One region of the Streptomyces sp. NPDC030183 genome, then DNA from elsewhere that is predicted to be linked to it. Evidence: riboswitches for the same ligand, from Rfam matches in the RefSeq annotation. Region 1 holds a riboswitch; the other holds the start of a gene.
What was found. A riboswitch is a leader RNA that binds a small molecule or an ion and turns the genes downstream of it on or off. The one in region 1 is predicted to bind glycine.
Positions count from the first base shown of each region.

Region 2: another riboswitch for glycine. It lies ahead of gcvP (aminomethyl-transferring glycine dehydrogenase); the one in region 1 lies ahead of gcvT (glycine cleavage system aminomethyltransferase GcvT).

Region 1 is NZ_JBVIBK010000031.1:69,352-75,306, reverse strand. It holds gene ACZ4Z2_RS31260 (hypothetical protein) at 234-485, shown strand; gene ACZ4Z2_RS31255 (enhanced serine sensitivity protein SseB C-terminal domain-containing protein) at 523-1,311, opposite strand; gene ACZ4Z2_RS31250 (enhanced serine sensitivity protein SseB) at 1,505-2,281, opposite strand; gene ACZ4Z2_RS31245 (AAA family ATPase) at 2,399-3,073, opposite strand; glycine riboswitch at 3,283-3,379, shown strand; glycine riboswitch at 3,380-3,504, shown strand; gene gcvT (glycine cleavage system aminomethyltransferase GcvT) at 3,540-4,664, shown strand; gene gcvH (glycine cleavage system protein GcvH) at 4,832-5,209, shown strand; gene ACZ4Z2_RS31230 (serine hydroxymethyltransferase) at 5,224-5,955, shown strand, end outside.
Region 2 is NZ_JBVIBK010000037.1:58,275-64,229, forward strand. It holds gene gcvP (aminomethyl-transferring glycine dehydrogenase) at 1-2,107, opposite strand, end outside; glycine riboswitch at 2,279-2,375, opposite strand; gene ACZ4Z2_RS33605 (PRC-barrel domain-containing protein) at 2,501-2,869, shown strand; gene ACZ4Z2_RS33610 (DNA polymerase IV) at 2,942-4,354, opposite strand; gene ACZ4Z2_RS33615 (MerR family transcriptional regulator) at 4,429-5,112, opposite strand; gene ACZ4Z2_RS33620 (bifunctional nuclease family protein) at 5,465-5,938, opposite strand.

The sequences.
Region 1 (5,955 bases):
TTCCGGAATCCGAACAGCGCATACGCGTGAGCGGCACCGGACGCACCGTGACAAGTGACCCAGGTCACATCATGGGTTCATCATGTCCAGATCACCCGCAATCACCCCGTTCGGGGCTGCGGCAATTCGGGCGAAGAACACATGCCGCCGGTCAATCCGTCGGCCATTCCCGGGGTATTCGAGGTTCGTTTGAGGGCGGCTTTCCCCGACTCTCGCGACGACCACGCTCCGAGGTGATCAGGCTCGGCGCGTCGTGCTACGCCTCCCGCGGACCGGTCGTCAAGGCCAAGACCACGTACGAGGTGGCCAAGTCCGTCGCCAAGGGCCGCACCATGACCAACCGCATGACGGTCGACCCGGGCAAGCGCAATGCCGCACGCGGCAGGCGTCCTGCACGCCGAAGCCGTAATTCCGGCGGATTTCCGGAGAAGCGCAAAAGAAAGAATGAGCGGCGTTCACCGGCACGGGGGCAGGTGAACGCATGACGGAGCCCCCGGCTCCGGGGGCTCCCGCCGTTCCGGGTCAGTAGCCGCCGGGGTAGCCGTAGCCGCCGGCGGCGGGGGCCTGGGCCGGGGCGCCGTGGGCCTCGCGGTCGTAGAAGGGCCGGGCCGCGACACGCAGCCACATCGCGACCGGGTCGTACTCGTCGGACATGGCGACCGTGGAGACGGGCAGTCCGTCCGGGACGGCGCCGACGGACTGCTGCATCATCGCGCGCACCGAGTCGACGGCGGGCGGCGAGGTGTCGTACACATCGAGGCCGATCGCCAGATAGGGCGCGCCGAGCGAGGGCTGCACCCAGGCGCGGCGCAGCGAGCGCACGGCCGGGGTGCGGTGGGCGTTCTGGGTGAGCAGGGCGTAGAACTGGGGGATCTCGATGGCCGGTTCGGACAGCCGCAGCGGGCCCGCGGGCTGCCGCTCCAGGCCCGTGGCGATCCGCCGCAGGTCCAGCCAGGGGATGCCGACGCCGCCGCCCGGCGCGTGCGGGTTGAGCCAGAGTCCGTAGTGGTCGGGGTAGAGCGTGCGGGCCACGTCGAGGCCGTCGACGACCTCGTAACTGCGGTTCCAGCCGCTGGCGGAGAGCTCCTGGGCGGAGGTGACACAGGGCGCGTAGTTGAACCCGTCCACCTCCATGTTCCCGTACTGGGCGTCCGGCGAGCCGGCCTGGCCGTGCCACAGGAGCATCCAGACCTGGCCGGTGGCGGGGGTCGCGAGGGCACGCAGCAACGCCTCGTAGGCGTCGTAACGCCCCGGCGTCACCTGGCGCAGCATGTGCTCGACCTGCCCGGTCGCCGTGCCGCTCGCGCTCACGTCAGCCGCCCTTCGGTTTGGACCATGGTGGTGTGGGACCCCGGTTGTGGAAATCCAGCTTAGGTCGTGTGCGGGTCGAGCCGGTGTGGGCTCGGGGCTTGCCGTACGTCACGGGCCCCGCTGTCGTCGTGGCTGGTCGCGCCCCGCGGCGGGGGCACCGCCGCCACGGGCCCGCGGCCCTCGGTACTCGGGGTCAGTAGCCCTGTTGGTAGAAGGGGCGGACCTTCTCGCGGAGCCAGTGGCCCACCGGGTCCTGGGCCACGTCCAGGAAGACCATGTTGACCGGCCAGGCCACCGGCTGTTTGCCGAGGGCACGGCCGAGGGCGTCCAGGAGGAGGGTACGGTCGGCCTCCCAGGAGACCAGGTCGACGCCGATGAACATCACGGGGTCGGCGGTCTCGATGGCGGCGAGGCAGCGGCGGGCGGTCAGGACACCGCCGGTGGCGGCGAACTCGGCGGAGGCCGCGGCGAGGAAGTCCACCGGGTCGTCCTGCCAGTCCGGTTCGAACAGGCGGACCCGGGCGCCGCTCGCCGACCCGTCCAGCGGGGTCCGGGCGGCCCGGCACAGCTCGGCCACGGCGGGCGGCGGCAGCGGGATGCCCACGAGCCCGTCCGGGTTGAGGGCGAGGCCGGCCTGCGGGGGCAGTCCGCGGGCGAACTCGACGGCCGGGGCGATCGTGTACGACATGTGGTTGCCGACGACTTGGCGGAACTGCTCCTCGGAGCTGAACACCGGCACGTACACCTGGCCGTCCAGCTCCATCGTCGGCAGATCCAGCTCACGGCTGTGCGGTCCCCCGCCCTCGGGCAGCGGCACCCATACGAAGCTGCGGGCCAGCACCTCCACGATCCGCGGGCCGGCCCCCGGCACCCCGAGGGAGGCGGAGAGCACCTCCTCCAGCTCATTGCCGGGCCACCCTCCGTGTCCATGGGGGTGTGCCTGTGCCGGGAAGTCCGCCGGGAAGTCCATCTGCCGCCTACCGCTTTACTCCGTGATGCTGTTGTCCCTGCACCTTAATGCCACCCGCCGACAAAGGGGACGGCCCGACCGCCGGCCGCCGGCCCCCTGGCGGGAGGGGGTCCGCTGTCAGCCGTCGAAGCCGATCCGCTTCAGCGCGTCCGCCGCGTCCCTGTCGATCAGCACCGCCGACCCGCAGCCCTCCGGCAGGCGCCCCTCCTCCACGGCCCGCAGCAGCCGGGTCATCGCGCCCCTGTGCCGGGCGAAGGCGTACCGGGACACCCCGCGTCCCCGCTCCCGCTGCCCGTCGCGCGCCTCGCCGGGGGTGACGTCGAGCAGCAGCAGATGGAGGGTGCCGCCTCTGCGGACGGCCTCCCGGGCGAGCCAGCGCCGCACCCAGGTCTGGGTCCCGCAGTCGTGCACGACGACGCCCTCACCGGAGCGCAGCGCGCGCCGGAGGCCGGCGTAGTGCGCGAGGCGCACGAACGGCCGGTACACGGCGTACGGCAGGACGCGCGCCAGGCGCGCGTCGAAGCGGTCACGCGTGTCCTGGGAGTCGATCCGCGGCCCCGGCACCGCGCGCCGCATCAGGGTCGACTTGCCGCTGCCGGGGAGCCCGGTGACGACCACGAGGTCGTTCGCCCCGAACGAGAGCACGCGCGGGCTCCGCCCGGAACGCTCCCTGAGGTCGCGGACGACCGCCCTCGGGAAGGGGCCGCAGGCCGCGGCGGCCGGGCCGGCGGGCTGCTCGGGCAGGGCGAGGCCCGAGGTCGTCGCGTACGCCGTGGTCCTGTTCACCGTGATCGTCCTCCCCAGGGGTCGGGAGACCCATCCCCACAGACTGTAAAGAGAAGGTAATGCCCGATGGCTCCTGATTCAGTCCTCGTATTGCCACAAGAGTGCTACGGACCGTTGCCCCTGTCCCGTGCGCGGTCTCCCTGTCCCGGAGCCTCCCCCTGCCGTGCCGCGCCGATGCGTGCAATGATGTGCGCGCCAACTGCATACCGGCCGCTTGAATCCGCGCGGGAGAGCTCCCAGCAGTCTCGCTGGGGCGCCGAAGGAGCAAGTCCCTCCCTTGAATCTCTCAGGCCCAGATACCGCGCGGGCGAGGCACATCTGAAAAGCGAGCCGCTGCGCCAGTGGCTCCACCCAAGGTGCAAACCGCGACCACCGGTGCGTCATCAGAACGTACGGTCGAGGTGAACCTCTCAGGTTCCGATGACAGATGGGGAGGACCGTCCTCGCCCGTCATGCCCTGGGAGCAGATCCGATGAGCAGTAGCCCCACCGCCGGACCGCGCCGTACCGCGCTCGATGCCCTGCATCGCTCGCTCGGCGCGACGATGACCGACTTCGCGGGCTGGGACATGCCCCTGCGCTACGGCTCCGAGCGCGACGAGCACAACGCCGTACGGACCCGGGCCGGGCTCTTCGACCTCTCCCACATGGGCGAGATCACCGTCACCGGCCCGCAGGCCGCCGCGCTCCTCGACTACGCCCTCGTGGGCAACATCGGCGGCGTGAAGACGGGCCGCGCCCGCTACACCATGATCTGCCGCGAGGACGGCGGCATCCTCGACGACCTGATCGTCTACCGCCTCGCGGACACCGAGTACATGGTCGTCGCGAACGCCTCCAACGCCCAGGTGGTGCTGGACGCGCTGGTGGAGCGCGCGGCCGGGTTCGACGCCGAGGTGCGCGACGACCGGGACGCGTACGCGCTGATCGCCGTGCAGGGCCCCGAGTCCCCCGGCATCCTGAAGGCGCTCACCGACGCCGACCTGGACGGCCTGAAGTACTACGCGGGCCTGCCCGGCACCGTGGCCGGCGTCCCGGCGCTGATCGCCCGCACCGGGTACACCGGCGAGGACGGTTTCGAGCTGTTCGTGAAGCCGGAGCACGCCGTCGAGCTGTGGCAGGCGCTGACCGAGGCGGGCGAGGGCGTCGGCCTGGTGCCGTGCGGGCTGTCCTGCCGGGACACCCTGCGCCTGGAGGCGGGCATGCCGCTGTACGGGCACGAGCTGACCACCGAGCTGACCCCCTTCGACGCCGGGCTCGGCCGGGTGGTGAAGTTCGAGAAGGAGGGCGACTTCGTGGGGCGCGCGGCGCTGCGCGAGGCCGCCGAGAACGCCAACCACGAGCCGCCGGTCCTGGTCGGCCTGATCGCCGAGGGCCGTCGGGTCCCCCGCGCCGGGTACCCCGTCGTCGCCGAGGGCAAGGTGATCGGCGAGGTCACCTCCGGCGCCCCCTCCCCCACCCTGGGCAAGCCGATCGCGATGGCGTACGTCGACGCCATGTACGCCGCCCCGGGCACCACCGGGGTCGCTGTGGACATCCGGGGCAGCCACGAGCCGTACGAGGTCGTGGCGCTGCCGTTCTACAAGCGGTCCAAGTGACACCGTCGTAGTCGGCTCACCGTCGTTCAGAAGCGGCATGGCGTCGTCGTGCGGAACGGCACGGCAGCGCGCCCGAGCGTGACAAAGGGCACATCCGCCCTGTTCAACAGCGGTTTCAGCAGTCCCTCATTCATCACCACTCCCTCGCGTACAGGAGAATTCAGGCCATGAGCAACCCCCAGCAGCTGCGCTACAGCAAGGAGCACGAGTGGCTGTCGGCCGCCGAGGACGGCGTCTCGACGGTGGGCATCACGGAGCACGCGGCCAACGCGCTCGGCGATGTCGTCTACACCCAGCTTCCCGAGGTGGGCTCCACGGTGACCGCGGGCGAGTCCTGCGGCGAGCTGGAGTCGACGAAGTCGGTCAGCGACCTGTACTCCCCGGTGTCGGGTGAGATCACCGAGGTCAACGAGGACGTGGTCAACGACCCGTCGCTGGTGAACACCGCCCCGTTCGAGGGCGGCTGGCTGTTCAAGGTACGGGTCGCGGAGGAGCCGGGCGACCTGCTCTCCGCCGACGAGTACACCGCCTTCATCACCGGCTGAGAGGTCGTAGCCCCATGTCGCTTCTTAACACGTCTCTGCACGAGCTGGACCCGGAGGTCGCGGCCGCCGTCGACGCCGAGCTGCACCGCCAGCAGTCCACCCTGGAGATGATCGCCTCGGAGAACTTCGCTCCGCTCGCCGTCATCGAGGCCCAGGGCTCCGTCCTCACCAACAAGTACGCCGAGGGCTACCCCGGCCGCCGCTACTACGGCGGCTGCGAACACGTCGACGTCACCGAACAGATCGCCATCGACCGCGTCAAGGCCCTCTTCGGCGCCGAGTACGCCAACGTCCAGCCCCACTCCGGCGCCTCCGCCAACCAGGCCGCCCTCTTCGCCCTCGCCCAGCCCGGCGACACCATCCTCGGCCTGGACCTCGCCCACGGCGGCCACCTCACCCACGGCATGCGCCTGAACTTCTCCGGCAAGCAGTTCAACGTGGTTCCCTACCACGTCGACACCACCACCGGCCTGGTCGACATGGACGGGGTCGAGCGCCTCGCCAAGGAACACCGCCCCAAGGTCATCATCGCCGGCTGGTCCGCCTACCCCCGCCAGCTCGACTTCGCCGCCTTCCGCCGGATCGCCGACGAGGTCGAGGCGTACCTGTGGGTGGACATGGCCCACTTCGCCGGTCTCGTCGCAGCCGGCCTGCACCCCAACCCCGTCGAGCACGCCGACGTGGTCACCTCCACCACCCACAAGACCCTCGGCGGCCCCCGCGGCGGCATCATCCTCGCCAAGCAG
Region 2 (5,955 bases), on a different contig from region 1:
AGACGTCACCGCCGAAGTGGCCGGGCTTGGCAAGGCCCACCAGGGCGTTGAGGTTGGCGCCGTCGACGTAGACCTGGCCGCCCGCCTCGTGCACCTGGGCGCAGATGTCGGCGACGTGCTCCTCGAACACACCGTGCGTCGACGGGTAGGTGATCATCAGCACGGACAGCTCGTCGCGGTACTGCTCGATCTTCGCCCGCAGGTCCTCGACGTCGATCTCGCCGTCCTCGGCGGTCCTCACGACGACGACCTTCATGCCGGCCATCACGGCGCTCGCGGCGTTGGTGCCGTGCGCGGAGGACGGGATCAGGCACACGGTCCGCTGGTCGTCGCCGTTGGCCCGGTGGTAGCCGCGTACGGCGAGCAGACCGGCCAGCTCGCCCTGCGAGCCGGCGTTCGGCTGGAGCGACACCTTGTCGTACCCGGTGACCTCGGCGAGCCGCTCCTCCAGCTCGCGGATCAGCGTCAGATAGCCCTGCGCCTGCGCGGCGGGCGCGAAGGGGTGCAGCTGCCCGAACTCGGGCCAGGTCACCGGCTCCATCTCGGTGGTCGCGTTGAGCTTCATCGTGCAGGAGCCCAGCGGGATCATGCCCCGGTCGAGGGCGTAGTCCCGGTCGGCGAGGCGGCGCAGGTAGCGCAGCATCGCGGTCTCGGAACGGTGCTCGTGGAACACGGGGTGCGTGAGGTAGTCGTCGGAGCGCAGCAGCGCCTCGGGCAGCGTGTCCTCGGCGACGGCGTCGAGGTCCTCGACGTCGCCCTCCACCCCGAACGCGGTCCACACGGCACCCAGCTGCGCCCGCGTGGTGGTCTCGTCGCAGGAGACGGACACCCGGTCGGCGTCGACGAGGTGCAGGTTCACCCCGTGCTGCCGCGCGGCCTCGACGACCTCGGCGGCCCGTCCCGGCACCCGCACGGTCAGCGTGTCGAAGTAGGCGCCGTGCACGACCTCGATCCCGCCCGCGGCGAGCCCCGCGGCGAGGACGGAGGCGTAGCGGTGGGTACGCCGGGCGATGGTGCGCAGCCCCTCGGGCCCGTGGTAGACGGCGTACATGCCGGCCATCACGGCGAGCAGCACCTGGGCGGTGCAGATGTTGCTGGTGGCCTTCTCGCGGCGGATGTGCTGCTCTCGCGTCTGGAGGGCGAGCCGGTACGCCTTGTGCCCGTCCGCGTCCACGGAGACGCCCACGAGCCGTCCGGGCAGGCTGCGCGCGAACTTCTCGTGCACGGCCATGTAGCCGGCGTGCGGCCCGCCGAAGCCCATCGGCACACCGAACCGCTGCGTCGTGCCGACCGCGATGTCGGCGCCCAGCTCACCGGGCGGGGTCAGCAGGGTGAGGGCCAGCAGGTCGGCGGCGACGGTGACGAGCGCGCCGAGCCCGTGGGCCTGCTCGATGACCGGCTTGAGATCGCGTACGGCACCGGAGGCGCCGGGGTACTGCAGGAGCACGCCGTTGATCTCGCGGGAGGCGATGTCGGCGGGGATGCCGTCACTGAGGTCGGCGACGACGACCTCGACCCCGGTGGGCTCGGCGCGGGTCTCGATCACGGCGATGGTCTGCGGCAGGGCGTCCGCGTCGACCAGGAAGAGGCCCTTCTTGTTCTTGCCCATGCGCCGGGACAGCGCCATGGCCTCGGCGGCTGCCGTGCCCTCGTCGAGCAGGGAGGCGCCGGAGGTGGGCAGGCCGGTGAGTTCGGCGACCATGGTCTGGAAGTTGAGCAGCGCCTCGAGCCGCCCCTGGGAGATCTCGGGCTGGTACGGCGTGTAGGCCGTGTACCAGGCGGGGTTCTCCATGACGTTCCGCAGGATGACCGGCGGGGTGAAGGTGCCGTAGTAGCCGAGCCCGATCATGGAGCCCAGCACCTGGTTGCGGTCGGCGAGCGAACGCAGCTCGGCGAGCACCTCGGCCTCGGTACGGGCGCCCGGCAGCTTCAGCGCCTCGGCGTTCTTGATCACATCGGGGACCGCGGCGGCCGTCAGCTCGTCGAGCGAGCCGTATCCGACGTGGGCGAGCATCTTGGCCCGGGCCTCGGCGTCGGGTCCGATGTGACGCCGCTCGAACGGGATGCCCTGTTCGAGCTCTGCGAGCGGGATGCGGTGGGCGGTCATTGCGGAGGCCTCCTGGTCTGACGCGACCTTCGAGGGCACCACGGCACGGGTGCCCGACGGCCTCCCCCTCTGTCATCTCGACCTGAGAGCTTCACCGATCCGGGTAGGGACCGGCTTTCACCGTCGGTGAGAGCGGAAACCGTCGACACCCGCTCTGCTTTCCAGAGTGGCCTCGTCCGTGCGGTACGTGAGCCTGAGAGATTCCGGGGAGGATTTGCTCCTTCGGCGCCTCCGGATGGTGTCCGGAGGACTCTCCCGCACGGGTTCAACAGCCGCTGCCAGCGTATCAGCGCGGTCAACGCACGTGCCTTCGAGTGGCCGCCTTCCCAGTTGTGCCTTTTCGTAGTGGTGAGGAACGATTTGCAACCCCCATGGCGACCACTTGGAGGGCCCGTGCAGACCGACATCGATCCGCGCAACCTGATCGGCCGCAAGGCGTTCGACCGCAAGGGCACCAAGATCGGCACAGTGGACGAGGTCTATCTCGACGACGCGACGGGCATCCCGGAATGGGCCGCGATACGCATGGGCCTCTTCGGCCGCGACGCCTTCATCCCCCTTGAGCCCAGCGAACTCGTCGAGGGCTCCCTCCGCGTCCCCTTCGACCGCGCCCTCATCAAGGACGCCCCCGACTTCGGCGTCGGCCGCCATCTCTCCCCCGAGCAGGAGCTCCAGCTCTACCACCACTACGGTCTGGACATAGCGCCGCCGCCTCCCCTGGACCACGACTTCGGCCACGTCGCCGGCCAGGAAGACCCCTGACCCGCACTGGCCCCGGGGCACCGACACCCGCCCCCTCACCCTCCATCTCGACCCGCGACACCCCGAAACCTTTCAACCCGCCGCCCTCCCGGCCCCGCCCTCGTGCTCCGCTCCGGGCCCCGGCACGGGCACCGCCTCCGACGGCCGCACCGGTCCCCCCGGAACCAGCGGCAGCGGATCCACCGCCTCCAGATCGGGGTCGTCCGTCCGGAACGTCCGCACCCGCCCCGGTTCCGTGTCCTCGGGCGTCTCGAACCGCACGGTGACCCGCCCGAGCCCGCTCCCCTGCACCCACCCGTGCCCGTACTCGGCGTGCCGGACGTCGTGCCCGGCCGACCACCGCCGCTCGACGGCGGCGCTCTCCTCCGCGACGACCTCCGCCGCCGGCTCGTCCTCGGCAGGCTCCGGCTCCCCCGCGGCCTGGGCGAACAGATCCTCCTGGGTGTAGTCGGCGAGCCCGCTGACGCCCACCCCCAGCAACCGCACCCCGCCGGTGGTGTCCACGGCCTCCAGCAGCCGCGCCGCGGCCTCCCGCACCACGGCCGGGTCGTCCGTCGGCCCCCGCAAAGTCTCCGACCTGGTCAGCGTCGAGAAGTCGTACCGCCGTACCTTCAGCACGATCGTCCGCCCCGAGAGACCGGAGGCCCGCAGCCGCCGCACGCACCGGTCCGCGAGCCGCTGCACCTCCAGCCGGACCCGCACCCGGTCATGGATGTCCACGTCGTAGGTGTCCTCCACCGACACGGACTTCGCGTCCCGCTCGGCGACCACGGCCCGGTCGTCGCGCGCCAGCGCCATCGCGTACAGCCCGTGCCCGTGTGCCTTCCCGAGCAGCCGTACGACCTCGTCCTCGCCCGCCTCCACGATCTCCTCGACGGTCGTGATCCCGGCGCGCCGCAGATGGTCGCCGGTCGCCGGTCCCACGCCGGGGAGGATCCGCACGGACATCGGCCCGAGCAGCGCCCGCTCAGTGCCGGGCTCGATGACCACCAGCCCGTCCGGCTTGGCCTGCTCGGAGGCGATCTTCGCGAGCATCTTGGACGCGGCGAGCCCCACGGACCCGGTCAGCCCGGTCACCGCTCGTATCTCCTGACGCAGCCGCACCCCTGTCCCGCGCGCCGACGCCTCGTCCCAGGCCACTCCCCCGGCCTCCAGGTCCACGAACGCCTCGTCCAGACTCAGGGGCTCGACCAGCGGCGACAGGGCGTGCAGCAGCCCCATGACCTGCTGGCTGATCGCCCGGTAGAAGGTGAAGCGCGGCGTGAGGTACGCCGCGTTCGGCGCGAGCCGACGCGCCTGCGCCATGGGCATCGCCGAGTGCACCCCGAAGACCCTCGCCTCGTACGAGGCGGTGGCGACCACACCACGGGGCCCCAGCCCGCCCACGATGACGGCCTTCCCGCGCAGACTCGGCTTGGATGCCTGCTCCACCGAGGCGTAGAAGGCATCCATGTCGAGATGCAGGATCGTGGGCGCGGTTCTCACATCTCCGATGCTGCCCTACACCACTGACAATGCCCTGCCAGGCCAGGCACGAGACCTGCCCCTGGCCTCCGCGCTCAGACCGCCTTGTTCCGCCTGCGGGCCAGTTCGTCCGCCGGGTTGGGGCGCACCAGTGTCTCGCCCGTGTCGACCCGCTCCCCGTGCAGCTGGGAGAGAGCGTTTTCCACATCACGCCAGACGACCCCGACGGCGATCCCGAAGATGCCCTGACCGCCCTGGAGCAGGGCGTGCACCTCGTCCGGCGAGGTGCATTCGTAGACCGTGGCACCGTCACTCATCAGCGTCATCCGCTCCAGATCGCTGAAGCCCCGCTCACGCAGGTGCTGGACGGCTGTGCGGATGTTCTGCAGGGAGACACCGGTGTCGAGGAACCGTTTCACGATCTTGAGGACGACCACGTCCCGGAAGCTGTAGAGCCGCTGCGTCCCGGACCCGTGGGCGGACCGCACACTGGGCTCCACCAGGCCGGTACGGGCCCAGTAGTCGAGCTGCCGATAGGTGATGCCGGCGGCGGCGCACGCGGTGGGGCCGCGGTAACCGACGTTCTCGTGCGGCTCGGGTTCCGCCTCCGCGCCGGCCTGGACAGCCGTCGGCAACTGCGGGACGGGGCCGGCCGCGCCGCCGGAAGGCGGATAACCCCTGCCCGAGCGGAGCCGAGCGCTCGGGGGAGGGTACGAGCCGCTCTCCCCCAGGCTGCGTCCGGGGGCACCCCCAGCCGTACCGTCGCCGCTGCTTCTCACGCCGACCTCCGTCCTTGACCTGCCTTCTCGACGGTAGGCAGCCACCAGGGGTGCGTCAACGACCGCCACACTCGGCACGCCGAGTGATAATCACCCTGAGAGTGGTTTCCCGTGCCCTTCCGCGGGGAAAGGCTAGCCGAATGTGCTAAGCGGAACCGCAGGACACCGCATCGGCACGCGTCGGGCACCGGGCCCCCAGGACACCGCCCCCTCGTTCGACTCGCGACAGTGCCTCCCGACGACAGGGCGGCCCGGCGGTCCATCCGCCCTCGGTCGCTCGACGGCGGCCCAGCCGCTCGACACGGGCCGACAGCCCCGCGCCCGCGAGGCCCCACGCCACCGCCGCCCAGCCTCACTGGCTGCTGGTACCGAAGTCCTCCGGCGAGATCTGGTCGAGGAACTCGCGGAACTTCTCCACCTCGTCCTCCTGCTCGTCCGGGATCGCGATGCCCGCGTCATCGAGCACCCCGTCACTGCCGAAGATCGGCGTCCCGGTGCGCAGCGCCAGCGCTATGGCGTCGGAGGGCCTGGCGCTCACCTCGACACCGCTGGCGAAGACCAGCTCCGCGTAGAAGACGCCCTCACGCAGATCCGTGATGCGCACTTCCGTCAGCTCCTGACCGACGGCCTCCAGCACGTCCTTGAACAGGTCGTGGGTCAGCGGTCGCGCGGGGGCCATGCCCTGCTGGGCGAAGGCGATCGCGGTCGCCTCCCCGGGCCCGATCCAGATGGGGAGGTACCGGTCGCCTCCCACTTCACGCAGGAGCACGATCGGTTGGTTGGAGGGCATTTCGACCCGGACACCTACGACATCGAGCTCGTTCACACAGCAACCCTAGGCCG